Fodinicurvata sp. EGI_FJ10296: one gene and its partner. The main gene of each other region encodes a partner of the protein of the gene in region 2 in a complex. Links are inferred from orthologs where the notes say so. Each region holds a gene or a part of one and is shown on either strand. Other genes may lie near its edges.

Region 1 (5,121 bases), on a different replicon or contig from region 2:
GGGCAAGAAGAAATACGACAAGCGTGAAACGGAAAAGAAGCGCGACTGGAACCGTGAGAAGGCCCGCCTGATGCGCGAAAAAGGATAAGCCGCGAGGGTCGCTCGCGGTTCATCCCTGACGGCCCATCGTTGATCGCGGTGCGTCGAGTCTGTCGGCCAGCCGCTTTTTACAGATCGGACTCGGAGTCATCCTGCAGTTGACCGTCGTCCATGCCGTTGTCGCTCGGGACTTCCAGCCATTCACCGGTTTCGGCGTCGAACTCGATGACAAGGGTCTGGCCTTCGGCGCCCTTTGCCTCGATGATGTAGAAGCCTGCGGCGGCTACTTCGTCGACGATGGTCACGTCGGTATAACCCCGGGCCTCGATTGCGGAAACCGCATCATCCGGCGTCATCGTCTGGGCAATCGCCGCGTTGCTCAGAAAAAAAATGCCGGCCGCAGCACAAGCGATCATTCTGTTTTTCATCAGTGCACCTTTTGAACGCATGAACCGTTGTCACGGATTGCCGAAAGTTGAATTCTCCAGTTCCTGCAGCAAAGACGGTCTGAAGTGACAAGCCGATCCGTGACAACGGTGTGATGGTGACTTCCAGCCCCATCAGATCGTCGTTCCTGGCTGTATGGCCGGTCTGCAGTGCCATTTCGTCTCGTGGCCCGTGTCTTGCTTCCGTGCGCTTGCGTTCAACGGCATTGCGCAAGGCGCGCAATAGTCCGGGCAGATCGATCGCTCAGTCCGGCTGCCCCACCGTCAGGTCATCGGGGCCGGCCAATCCGATATCCAGCAGCTCGTTGTCGGACCGAAAATTCACAGGGGTGTGGAGTTTGACGGCGCTGTATAGATACCGGCAGACTCCGAGGTCATCGTATAGGGGCGTCAATAGCCGACGACTCCAGAAGATATCCCGATGATCGACGCGCACGGAGTCGGTATAGAACAGGGGTGTGCCGCGTTTGCAAACCTGGTGATAGAGGAAATACCGGACCGCCGTATGATCATGGCTGATATAGTCTTCCAGGAAGCTGCCAGTAACGTCGTGACCGATCATGCCGTTGGCGTGCGTTCCTGACAGGCGCACACGAATCCTGTTGTCGTCCAGTGCCTCGAAAATCTGAACGTGGCCCAGCATCGGTGAAACCGCGAGCGGATCGAATGCCGACTTGGCGGCCCCGTGGTTTCTTGATAAATACAACCAATAGTCGAATAAATGTTGAAGGTCTGTGTCGTGCAGAGCCGCACGAAAGGTTCCGGAGGCCTGTTCCGCCAGACGCACTGCGGAGAACCATAGTTGACGATCGCTTTCCTTGAGGTCCGTCGCTTCGACAATCATGCATAGCCTCATTTAAGGTCCTGTTGGTGCATCCCTGCCATGTCGCCAGTCCTCGTGTTTCGAGCGGCAATCCGAAAGTCAGATTGCTGCAAGAATGGGGAAAATCGGGATGGTTATATTAGCTATACAGCTTGCAAGTTAACACCATGTAACCATTTAGCGTTGGTCGCCGGGCTTAGTGCCGGAGACTTTCCTAAAATCACTGCCTATTTTTAGGAAATAAAATCCAGGGTTGTTTGTGTAGCGGAACGGTTGAGGCTATACCCAACATTTATCGGCCTGGTCGCGCACTTTTTGGCGCCCAAAGCAGCCGAGTTGGGCCAACGACTTCAGAGCTTGAACTCCCATGGCTTCAGCCCATCAACGGGCATCGGGAATCGATGCCGGATCCGCAACGAGCCGAAACGCGTCGGACAGCAACGGCTTCCCACAATCTGTGCCGGCCCAAAATCCGTGTCTCGTCGCGCACTATGCCGGCGTTGTCGGCCGCCTTCGGGCCGAAGCGCAGCATTTGCCGCCCGAACAATCCGTCGCATTGCAGGCCGTCGCCGATCGAATCGAGCTCAGCCTGTTGCCCGGTCTGTCACCGGATAGGCTATCGACCGACTTGACCCGGCTTTAGGCCAGCTTTCTGGCTTTTCCGGATTTCAGTATCTGCGCCAGATAATGGCCAGTGTGGCTGTCCGTGTTGCCTGCGACCTGTTCCGGCGTGCCGGACGCGACCAGGCGTCCACCGCCGTCGCCGCCCTCCGGCCCCAGATCGAGCAGCCAGTCCGCCGTCTTGATGACTTCGAGATTGTGCTCGATGACGACGACGGTGTTGCCGGCGTCGACCAGCTCGTGGAGAACCTCAAGCAGTTTGCGGACATCGTCGAAATGCAGGCCCGTGGTCGGTTCGTCGAGGATATAGAGAGTTCGACCGGTCGAGCGCCGCGCCAGTTCCTTGGCCAGCTTCACCCGCTGGGCCTCGCCGCCGGACAGGGTTGTCGCGCGCTGGCCGATCTTGACATAGCCGAGACCGACCCGGGCCAGCGTCTGCATCTTGTCCCGGATCGAGGGGACGGCCTGAAAGAACACCGCTCCTTCGTCGACCGTCATGTCCAGGACTTCGGCAATCGATTTGTCGCGGTAGTGAACCTCAAGCGTCTCGCGGTTATAGCGCTGGCCGTCACATTGTTCGCAGGTCACATACACGTCGGGCAGGAAGTGCATCTCCACCTTGATCACGCCGTCGCCCTGGCACGCCTCGCACCGGCCGCCCTTGACGTTGAACGAAAACCGGCCGGGACCGTATCCCCGCGCCTTGGCCTCGGGCAGGCCGGCGAACCACTCCCTGATCGGGGTGAAGGCCCCGGTATAGGTCGCCGGGTTCGAGCGCGGCGTCCGGCCGATCGGGCTCTGGTCGATATCGATGATCTTGTCGATATTCTCCAGTCCGACGATCTCGTCATGGCCGCCGGGAATCTCGCGGGCGCCGTGCAGCGCCCGGGCGACCGCCTTGTACAACGTCTCGATGATCAGGCTGGATTTGCCGCCGCCGGAAACCCCGGTGACGCAGGTAAAGGTCCCCAGCGGGATATCGGCATCGACACTTTTCAGGTTATTCGAGCGGGCCCCACGGATGCCGAGCAGCGCCTTCTTGCGTCCGGCCTTGCGCCCCGGCCGGCGCGACGGCGGTACGGGAATGGCCTCGGCGCCGATGAGATAGCGTCCGGTCAGGCTCGCCGGATTGGCCATGATCTCGGCCGGCGTGCCTTCGGCGACGACATTGCCGCCGTTGACCCCGGCGCCGGGGCCCATATCGATTACCTGATCTGCCGACCGGATGGCGTCTTCGTCATGCTCGACGACGATCACCGTGTTGCCCAGATCGCGCAGGCGTTTCAGCGTTTCCAGCAGGCGGTCGTTGTCGCGCTGGTGCAGTCCGATCGACGGCTCGTCAAGAACATAGAGCACGCCTGTCAGGCCGGAGCCGATCTGCGAGGCGAGGCGGATGCGCTGGCTCTCGCCGCCCGAAAGCGTGCCCGAAGCGCGGCTCAGTGTCAGATAGGTCAGGCCGACGCTGGTCAAAAATCCGAGTCGGTCGTTGATTTCCTTCAGAATGCGGCTGGCGATCTCGCGATCCTTGGCCGACAGCGACTCTGCCAGCTTGCCGAACCAGATTTCCGCCTTACCGATTGAAAGTTCGGCGGCTTCAGAGATATTGCGGCCGCCGACCTTCACCGCCAGCGCCTCCGGACGCAGCCGCTGGCCGGCGCAGGTATCGCAGCTCAGGCTGCTTTGATATTTGGCCATCTCCTCGCGGATCCAGTTGCTGTCGGTCTCGCGATAGCGCCGGGTCATGTTGGGAACGATGCCTTCGAAGGTCTTGGTCGTATCGTAAGACCTCAATCCGTCGTCATAGGAGAACTTGATCTTCTGACTGCCGGATCCGTGTAGAATGCAGTTTCGCACCTCGTCGGGAAGCTCTGACCATGGCGCCTTCGTACTGACACCGAAATGGCCGGCAATGCTGTTCAGCGTCTGGCCGTAATAAGGGGACGACGATCCTGCCCAGGGCGCGATGGCGCCGCGATCGAGCGACAGTTTCGGGTCCGGCACGACAAGTTCGGGATCAATGACCGTCGTGCTGCCCAGGCCGTCGCAGGCCGGGCAGGCACCGAACGGATTGTTGAACGAGAACAGCCTGGGCTCGATCTCCTCGATCGTGAAGCCCGAGACCGGACAGGCGAATTTCGACGAGAAGACGGTCTGGGCGCCGCTATCCGCGTCCTCGGCAATGCAAATGCCGTCGGTCAGCGAAAGCGCCGTTTCGAGACTGTCCGGCAACCGGTTGCCCAACCCTTCGCGCACGACCAGACGGTCGACCACGACTTCGATGTCGTGCTTGGTCTTCTTGTTGATGGCAGGAACTTCGTCGATTTCGTGCAGGGCGCCGTCGACGCGAACGCGCTGAAAGCCCCGCTTGCGCAGGTCCTGAAGTTCCTTCTTGTATTCGCCCTTGCGGCCGCGGATGATCGGCGCCAGCAGATAAAGGCGCGTTCCCTCGGGCATGGCCATGATCCGGTCGGCCATCTGGCTGACCGTCTGGCTTTCGATCGGCAGCCCGGTGGCCGGAGAGTAGGGAACGCCAACCCTTGCCCAAAGCAGCCTCATATAGTCGTAGATTTCCGTGACCGTGCCGACGGTCGATCGCGGATTGCGGCTCGTCGTCTTCTGTTCGATCGAGATGGCGGGGGAAAGTCCCTCGATGGAATCGACGTCCGGCTTCTGCATGAGTTCGAGGAACTGCCGCGCATAGGCGGACAGGCTTTCGACATAGCGTCTCTGTCCCTCGGCATAGATGGTGTCGAACGCGAGCGACGATTTGCCGGACCCGGACAGGCCGGTGATGACCACGAGTTTGTCACGCGGAATCCGGACGTCGATGTCCTTGAGGTTGTGTTCCCGCGCGCCTCTGACGCTGATATGTGTCAGCATTATCCGTTCGTCCCGACCGGCTGTGGCTGTTGAAGGGGAGGGCGGCGGATCCAATCCGCCACCATATCCATGGGTCGAAGAGTCTCGACCCGGGACCCTGCATGATCCGCAATGAGAGGTAGCATGACAAGATTGAAAGTCAGGGTCGTCATGCGGTAATACATGTTATGTTCGGCATTTGATCACGAAATACACCATTATGCGGGCCATCGCAAATCTGAAATGGCATCGGGCTTGCCGGTTGAACACCTGTGCGGTGGCGGCTATGGTCCGGAATTCGAGTCTGAAACCCGGGACAGGTTTCGGGTCCGG
Region 2 (8,968 bases):
TCAATGGCGCGAACATGTTCCTCGGGGCGGGGATGGTCCCGGCAAATCGCATCAATGGCTCCTGGAGGCGTTCCGACGGCAGGAAAGCGTCGGCAACTGACTGAAATCGGTTTCGATACGACGATGGTGGTACCGTTTGATGCCATGGCAAGGTATTCAGGACAAGGTTTCGGCAAGTGTCACTGGAATCCCGGCTCGCGGAAATGGTGATTTCCACACCCTGATCGTCCCGGGCGCAGCGCGGCCACGAAGTGACGCGCTGCAGAGACCCGGGACCTCGTGCAGCAACTCTCGATCGTGTCACGCGAACCGGGTGCATCCGGTTCGGGGTCCCCGATCGGTCTCGGGGACGATCAGGGGGGTGCGACGATACGAAAGATGTGCGGCGTCACCCCCTGGGCCCATCGCCGGAGGTGCGAAGCGTTGTCCGGCGTCCACACGCCCCGCGAGAGCGTGGATGGTTTCCGCCCGGACGCCAAGTCACCCGGACCGGAGATAGCGGATGGCCGCATCGCGCTCGAACAGATACAGCAGAATCCGCGCCGCCTTGCCGATGTCGCCTTCAAGATCGGGATCGCGATGAAGAATGAGGCGGGCCTGATCGGTCGCTGCTTCCATCAGGTCCTGATGGGCATCGGGATCGGCCAGACGAAAGGCGGGGAGGCCGCTTTGCCGCGTTCCCAGCAATTCGCCCGCGCCGCGCAATTTCAGATCCTGTTCGGCGATGACGAATCCATCGTCCGTCTCGCGCAGGGTGTTCAGCCGCTGCTTTGCGACGGCGCCGAGAGGGGCGGCATAGACCAGTACGCAGCTCGACCGGCCCGATCCGCGGCCGACACGGCCGCGAAGCTGATGGAGCTGGGCCAGGCCGAACCGCTCGGCGTGTTCGATCACCATGACGGTGGCGTTGGGAACATCGACACCGACTTCGATGACGGTGGTGGCCACCAATACAGATAGCCTGCCCTCCGCGAAATCGGTCATGACGGCGTCTTTCTCCGCGCCCTTCATGCGCCCGTGAACCAGACCAACCCCCTCGCCAAGCAGTTTGCACAGGGATTCGTAGCGTGTGGTGGCAGGGGTCAGATCGGCGACGCCTTCGGAATCCTCCACCAGTGGGCAGACCCAATAGGCCTGGCCGCCACCGGAAATCTGGCGGCGAAGGCCCTCGATCACCTGGTCGATGCGGTCCGTTGGCAGGGCAACCGTCGTGACCGGCTGGCGGCCGGGCGGCTTGCCGACGATTCGCGATACTTCCATATCGCCGTAGGCTGTCAGCTGCAGCGTTCGCGGTATCGGCGTGGCGGTCATGACCAGCACGTCCACGCCCTGGCCCTTGGACGTCAGTTGCAGGCGCTGATGCACACCGAACCGGTGCTGCTCATCGATCACGGCAAGGCGCAAATCGCGAAAGGCGACGTCCTCCTCCAGCAGCGCATGGGTGCCGACGACGATGGCGGCGCGTCCATCGGCCAGTCGTTCCAGGACACGGGTACGCGCCTTGCCCTTTTCCCGGCCGGTCAGAATGACCGTGTCGATGCCGACCTTCGCCGCCATCGGCCCGACTGTCTGAAGGTGCTGGCGGGCGAGAATTTCCGTCGGTGCCAGCAATGCCGCCTGACCTCCGGCTTCGACCGCCGCCAGCATCGCCATCAGGGCGACGACCGTCTTGCCGGAGCCGACGTCTCCCTGCAGCAGGCGCAGCATGCGGTGTTCCGCGGCCATATCGCCGGCGATCTCCGACAGCACCTGACGCTGCGATCCGGTCAGCGTGAACGGCAACGCCGCCTCCAGCGGGCCGGCAAGGCGGCCGTCGCCGCGGGTCGGCCGTCCCTTGAGCCGGCGCAGGCTTCGCCTGACGAGGCAAAGGGCAAGCTGATTGGCCAGCAACTCGTCGAAGGCGAGGCGGGCCCGCGCCGGCGCCGGTGGCTCGATGTCCGCCGGCGTGGCGGGTGAATGCAGGCGGGCCGTCGCCTCGCGAAAGGCAGGCCAGCCGCGTGCCTTGAGCCACGAGGCATCCTGCCATTCGGGAAGGTCGGGCACCCGCGCAACCGCCGCTGCGGCGGCCTTGACCAGGACGCGGGGCAGCAGGCCTGCAGTCAGCGGATAGACCGGCTCGACGATGGCAATGCTGTCGAGGCTGCTTTCCGGACCGTCGCGGTCGGGATGCATCATCTGCGGCGTGCCGTGATAGCGATCGATTCGCCCGCTGACGACCCGCTTTTCTCCTGGCGGGAATTTCTTTTGCAGCGTCTCCGCCCGGGCGTGGAAAAATCCGATGATCATCGTGCCGGAGTCGTCGGATGCCTTGATGCGCCGGGGGGCACGACTGCTGGAAGGGGGCAGGTGCTCGTCGATGTGCACCACGACCGTGGCGGTTTCTCCGTCGGCAAGGTCAGCGATCCGGCGGATGGTACGGCGGTCGATCAGCCCGCTGGGAGGCAGGAAGACCAGATCGACCACGCGCCGCCCCGCGACCTTTTCGATCAGGTCGGCGACGCGCGCGCCGACACCGGGAAGGGCGGTCGTCTCGGCGAAAAGGGGAAACAGGATTGGCGGTCGCACGGTCGGCGTTCTATATCGGTCTATATTGAATGACGGACAGCAATCGATCCCAGACGCTAGCACGAATGGCACCGACCGATGACAAGCGCAATAGATACACCGGCTTCAGATCCAGAACAGCGCGATACCGTGCAGGAGCAGCGCCGACGGCTTCGCTTTCGGTGCTGGCATCGCGGGACCCGCGAAATGGATCTGATTCTGGGCAGCTTTGCCGACTCCCATATCGCCTTGTTGGGCCCCGAGGAACTGGACGAACTGGACCGGCTGTTGAACGCGTCGGATCCTGATGTCTACAACTGGATCACCGATCGCGAAGAGCCACCGCCGGAGATGCGCTGCGGCGTGCTCGACCGTCTGAAATCCGCCGGCCCGCCATCGACGCCCGGTGCGGTAACTGTCAATCTCCGCGGCGCTTGACCGAACGGGGTTGGCTGGTCCATTTCCTGTGTCGCCCCGCCGGCCACGCATCTGCGGCCGGACCCCGCGCGTCCGATACGGAATTCACTGTTGAGCAAGTCCGCCTTTCTCGATACCTCAACGCCGGGCAAGACCCTGATCGGGGGCGCACCGGACGGCCAGGATGCCCGCATACTCGCCGCCATCGCGAGAGGCGGAGCGGTAACGGTCATCCACGCCTGCAGCGACGACGCCCGCATGGCGCGTCTGGCGGATATGGTGGCGTTTTTCGCGCCGGGTCTCGATATCGTGACGCTGCCGGCCTGGGACTGTCTTCCCTATGACCGGGTGTCGCCGAATCCGGACATCGTGTCGCAGCGGATCAACACGCTCAGTCAGCTTGCCGGCGGCCGGCGTCCTGCCGTCGTTCTGACGACCGTCAATGCCATCCTGCAGCGGTTGAGCCCGCGATCGCTGTTCAAGGATGCGGCGATGACACTGACGGTCGGTGGCCGCCTCGATCTCGAAGCCGCGCAGTCGTTCCTCGCCCGAACCGGCTACACACGCTCTCAGACGGTGCGCGAGCCGGGCGAGTACGCCGTGCGCGGCGACATCGTCGACATCTATCCAACCGTCGACGTGGAACCGGTCCGCATCGATCTGTTCGGTGAAGAGATCGAGAAGATCCGCCATTTCGACCCTATCAGTCAGCGGACGACCGGCACGGCCGAAACGGTCGTTCTGCAGCCGATGAGCGAAGTTCCCCTGGACCCCGACGCAATTGCCCGCTTCCGGTCCGGATACCGGGAGGCGTTCGGCGCCGTCACCGATAACGATCCGCTCTATGAAGCCGTCAGCGCCGGGCGCCGGTATGCGGGCATGGAGCATTGGCTGCCGCTGTTCTTCGAAGAGACGGAAACGCTCTTTGATTACGTTCCCGATGCCGCGTTGACTCTGGATTATCAGATCGAAACCGCGATCGAGGGCCGTTTTGCCCAGATCGCCGACTTCCATGAAGCCCGCACCACGATGCAGAATGCCGAGCGACGGTCCGACAGCGCGGTTTACAAACCGCTGCGGCCCGATCGGCTCTATTTGACGGCGGCAGAATGGGACGCGGCGCTCGACGATCGCCCCGTTGCCGCGTTCTCGCCGTTTGCGGTGCCGGACGGAGTCTCGCGGTCGGTCGACGCCAGCGGCCGCCGGGGGCGCGAATTCTCCGATGTCCGCGCGAATCCGGATGCCAACCTGTTCGACGAGCTGCGCCGCCACATCGTCACGCTGACCAGTGACGGCCGGAAGGTGATCGTCGCCGGATACACGACCGGATCGCGCGAACGCCTTCGCGGGCTGATGCGCGATCATGGCGTCGGCGATGTTCCGGCGATCGACGATATCAGCGGGACCAAGGGGCGCGGCGCCGCCAAGGTGTCGGCTGCCGTGCTTCCGGTCGAAAGCGGCTTCGTGACCGCGGATCTGGCGGTTGTCGCGGAACAGGATATCTTCGGCGACCGACTCGCCCGGCCGGCCCGCCGACGGCGCCGCGCGGATGCATTCCTTTCCGAGGCGTCGACCCTGTCCGAAGGCGATCTGGTGGTCCATACCGAACATGGTGTGGGAAAATACGACGGCATCGAAACCGTAACGGTCTCGGGCGCGCCGCACGATTGCCTGCGGCTGTTCTATGCGAACAACGACAAGCTGTTCGTGCCGGTCGAAAACATCGAGGTGCTCTCCCGTTTTGGTGGCGAGGGCGCTTCGGGGCAACTCGACAAACTTGGCGGCGCCGGGTGGCAGGCGCGCAAGTCAAAGGTCAAGCGCCGGCTCAAGGACATGGCCGACGAATTGCTGCGGATCGCTGCGGGCCGGGAACTGAAAAGCGCCGAGCCGATCGTACCAGCCCCCGGCTTGTACGAGGAATTTGCCGCCAAGTTCCCGTTTCCGGAGACCGAAGACCAGTTGCGGGCAATCGATGAGGTGCTGTCCGATCTGGCGTCGGGCAAGCCGATGGACCGCCTGATCTGCGGCGATGTCGGCTTCGGCAAGACCGAGGTCGCCCTGCGCGCGGCCTTCGTGGTCGCCATGGCAGGTTTTCAGGTGGCGGTCGTGGTGCCGACGACCCTTCTGGCCCGTCAGCACTTCAACACGTTTCAGGAACGGTTCCGGGGCATCCCGCTGAAGATCGGCCAGATGTCGCGGATGGCGGGGCCGAAGGAAACACGGGCCGTCAAGGAAGGGCTGGCATCGGGCGACGTCAACATCGTGATCGGCACCCACGCCCTGCTTGCCAAGGGGGTCAGTTTCGACAATCTCGGCATGGTGATCGTCGACGAGGAACAGCATTTCGGGGTCAAGCAAAAGGAAAAGCTCAAGGCGCTGCGCACGGATGTTCATGTGCTGACCCTGACGGCAACGCCAATTCCCCGGACACTGCAGCTGTCGATGTCGGGGGTGCGCGACCTGTCGCTGATCGCGACGCCGCCGGTCGACCGACTTGCGGTGCGAACCTTCACGCTGCCGTTCGATCCGGTCGTGATCCGCGAAGCCATCCTGCGGGAGCATTTCCGCGGCGGTCAGACCTATTATGTATGCCCCCGGGTACAGGATCTGGAAGAGATCGAACCGCGCATTCGCGAACTGGTGCCCGAAGTCCGCATCGTCGTTGCGCATGGCCGCATGCCGGCCAGCCAGCTCGAAGACATCATGACGGCCTTTTACGACGGCCAGTTCGATGTTCTGCTGTGCACGACCATCGTGGAATCGGGCCTGGACGTGCCGTCGGCAAATACGATGATACTGCATCGCGCCGACATGCTGGGTCTGGCGCAGATGTATCAGTTGCGAGGCCGGGTCGGTCGGTCGAAGCTGCGCGGATACGCGTATGTGACCTATCAGCCTGGCAAATCCTTTACCAAGGCGGCGCAGCAACGACTTCATGTATTGGAGACGCTCGACACACTGGGTGCCGGGTTCACGCTGGCCAGCCACGACATGGATATCCGGGGCGCCGGGAACCTGTTGGGCGAGGAGCAGAGCGGGCATATCCGCGAAGTTGGGGTTGAATTGTTCCAGCAGATGCTGGAGGAGGCCGTTGCCGAGGCGCGCGGTCAGGGCACCGATGACAGCGAGTGGACCCCGCAGATCAATCTGGGCATGCCGGTTTTGATCCCCGAACGCTATGTGGCCGATCTCGATGTGCGTCTCGACCTGTATCGCCGTATCGCAAGGTTGGTGGACGCAGCAGAGATCGAAGCTTTTGCCGCGGAGTTGATCGACAGGTTCGGCACTCTGCCTGAAGAAGTCGAAAACCTGCTGAACCTGATTCAACTGAAGCGCCAGTGCCGTCAGGCGGGCGTCGAGAAACTCGACGCCGGACCGAAAGGCGCGGTCATCGCATTCCGCGAAAACAGCTTCGTGCGTCCCGACCGGCTGGTGGCTTTCATCGGAAAGAATTCCGAATCCGTCAAACTGCGTCCCGATCACAAGCTGGTCTACACGCGGGCGATGGACTCCGTGGACGATCGGGTTCGAGGGGCGCAGCGGATCATGCGCGAACTGGTATCGCTGACTGCCGACGCCTGACCGGCCATCTGTTCGATTCACGGGGCTTTCGCGCATTCTCGGCCCCACCCTGATCGTCCCCGACACCGATCGGGGACCCCGAGCCGGATGCACCCGATTCGTGTGTCACGATCGAGAGTTGCTGCACGAGGTCCCGGGCGCAGCGCGTCACTTCTTGGCCGCCCTGCGCCCGGGACGATCAGGTGTGGAAATCACTATTTCCGCTATCGATCTCGATGTTTGAATTCAATTGCACCGGCCACGGAGAGGCTAGGGTGCTCAATCACGAGCCGCTGATTTCCTCTGCCGTGATTATTTCACCGTCGTAGATTTCGGGATGGTCGATAAAAGGCAGGAACGCAGCCGCCCCTTGGGCGCCAGACAAGGCATAGCGGCCGTTGAAGACGAAACACGGCACGGCCTGAACCCCCATGCGGCGGGCAGCGTGATCACGGTTTTCGATCAGGCCGCTATCGGCACCGCTGACCAGATATTCGCGCACCATGTCCGGGCGGTGGCCCAGTTCTTCGGCGAGTTCCGTCAAAACACAAATATCGCCAATGTCGCGTCCCTCGACCATGAAGGCTGCGAAAATTCTGTCGATCAGAATTTCGGCTGGCTGTCCGCGACCGGTCAGAAAATGGGTCAGGCGGTGCGCATCCAGAGTATTGGGCGTCCTTGGAATTCGGTCCAGATCGATGGGGATGCTTTCGTTATCGGCCGACAGGCGTATCAGGCGCAGAATATGGGCAACCCGTTCCAGCGCGCCAAATTTGGCAATGAGATAGCTGCGCCGGTCGATCCCGCCGCGCGGCATGCCCGGATTGAGTTGATAGGGCTGCCAACGAAGCCGGACGGCGGCATGCGGGCGTGACTCAAGGGCACGTTGCATCCGATGGCGGCCGATATAGCACCACGGGCAAGCGAAATCGAAATAGACGTCCAAAACAATGGGTGCGCTTGGCGCAGTTTCGGCGAGGGTTGGGGATTCCGCTGCGGGCCTGGATGGTGAACTCATTGTTAACATCCCGTCGCTATCGTTTTGGCAGTCGAAACGATTCCGGCGCTGCTGCCGGATGCAATACCGGACGCAATGTAGCAAGGAAACGTCAATGGCCGAAGAGTCAGCCCGCGCTTATGCCATGCGTCAGGTTCGGGATGCTATCGCCAAATCCGATGGCGACCGCGGTACAGCCCGGCGCATGGTGCTTCAGGCTTGCGCTCGTGATGCCCGGCTCCTGGGCGGCCTGACGGGTCCTTTTCTCAAAGGGATCATAGCTCACGCCATGGAAAATGCCGGCGAGGGCGCAGGCAAAAGTGCGGCCAGCGACAAGGATGCCGATACCAGCGGCCGGGCGAAGGCAAAAGCCAGAAGCAAGGCTCCGAGCAGGCCGAAGTCCCTGTCGAACGAGGGTCTGGACGCCGTGATCGGCACTCTGACGGAACGCATCGGTGCCGCGCCGGGACAAAGCCGTGGCGCGGCGATTCTCAGCGGACCCAAGCCCACAAAGGCCGGAGACAAACACCGCCAAAGCCTTCAGACGCTGGCAAGGGCGTTCGCCCGCAAGCGTTATGATCAGCGTTTCGATCCGGGCAGTTGAGCCGGATTGCTGCTGCCCGTCCCGCCGGAACCGGTCAGGATCGCGAATCTTTCCAGGAAGGCCTTTTTGGCGTCGTTTGGCGAAAGGGCCGTCAGGGGCCCGACTTTTTCCCGCCGTCGATATCCCAGGACGCGTCTGGCTTCGGCGGTCGTGAATCCCGCAAGCTCGACAGCTTCCGAATAGGCCGCGATGCGATCAGCGACCTTGATTCGCTCTTTCAGTGCTTTCGGGGCCACGGGCGGCAGGCCGAAACGTATGTGGATCGCCGCCTGCAGCCCCGATTCCACTGCTTTATAGTCGGCCCCTATAGCGCCCTTGAACGGTGAAATGATGTCGCCGATCACATATTCCGGCGCGTCGTGCAAAAGAGCGGCCAGACAATCCGCAGCCGGAGCATCGGATTTGGCGGCGCGAAAAATTTCCTCAACGATTAAGCTGTGCTGGGCAACGGAAAACGCGAAGTCGCCGATCGTCTGACCGTTCCAGCGCGCGACCCTGGCCAGACCATGGGCGATGTCTTCGATCTCGACATCCAGCGGCGACGGGTCGAGCAGGTTCAGCCGCCGGCCGCTGAGCATCCGCTGCCATGCGCGCTGCGTCGTGCTGCCCGCCGTCATACTGCGCCCCATGTCGAGTTGAAGCGCGCGGAAAGCATTGGCGATAGTGCTGAAAACATGAAGGGTTTCGACTGTTGACGTTTCGGTACCGGCCCCGGGACGGCGCGGCTGACGGGTGGCGCCGCATCCTCGCATGGATCGCCCCGTCGGGTCAGCCAATACCGCTTTGATCAATCTCTTCGGTTCGCCTGGTCATCGGTGGGGTTCGGTAGAGGCAGGTCAGGACCA

The links.
Region 1: the proteins of mfd (region 2) and uvrA are in contact, whole or in part, in a crystal structure (PDB 4DFC), measured with the Escherichia coli proteins. The link is inferred for Fodinicurvata sp. EGI_FJ10296 from one-to-one orthologs.

Annotation. Positions count from the first base shown.
Region 1 is NZ_JBFCVL010000002.1:298,874-303,994, reverse strand. What follows is about bases 1,748-5,121. They hold uvrA (excinuclease ABC subunit UvrA), read right to left. Parts: upstream 4,810-5,121; coding sequence 1,948-4,809; downstream 1,748-1,947. Outside these bases: SsrA-binding protein SmpB, read left to right, coding at 1-88; ABZ728_RS04845 (hypothetical protein), read right to left, coding at 168-395; ABZ728_RS04840 (hypothetical protein), read right to left, coding at 382-642; ABZ728_RS04835 (PAS domain-containing protein), read right to left, coding at 730-1,329. UniProt on the Escherichia coli protein: The UvrABC repair system catalyzes the recognition and processing of DNA lesions. UvrA is an ATPase and a DNA-binding protein. A damage recognition complex composed of 2 UvrA and 2 UvrB subunits scans DNA for abnormalities.
Region 2 is NZ_JBFCVL010000005.1:317,900-326,867, reverse strand. The notes cover bases 2,914-6,743. They hold mfd (transcription-repair coupling factor), read left to right. Parts: upstream 2,914-3,237; coding sequence 3,238-6,543; downstream 6,544-6,743. Other genes in these bases: ABZ728_RS12855 (succinate dehydrogenase assembly factor 2), read left to right, coding at 2,914-2,982. Also shown: ABZ728_RS12865 (mechanosensitive ion channel domain-containing protein), read right to left, coding at 1-52; ATP-dependent DNA helicase RecG, read right to left, coding at 481-2,565; more of ABZ728_RS12855, read left to right, coding at 2,644-2,913; ABZ728_RS12845 (DsbA family oxidoreductase), read right to left, coding at 6,806-7,540; ABZ728_RS12840 (hypothetical protein), read left to right, coding at 7,635-8,123; ABZ728_RS12835 (HD family hydrolase), read right to left, coding at 8,099-8,740; ABZ728_RS12830 (AbrB family transcriptional regulator), read right to left, coding at 8,911-8,968. UniProt on the Escherichia coli protein: Couples transcription and DNA repair by recognizing RNA polymerase (RNAP) stalled at DNA lesions. Mediates ATP-dependent release of RNAP and its truncated transcript from the DNA, and recruitment of nucleotide excision repair machinery to the damaged site.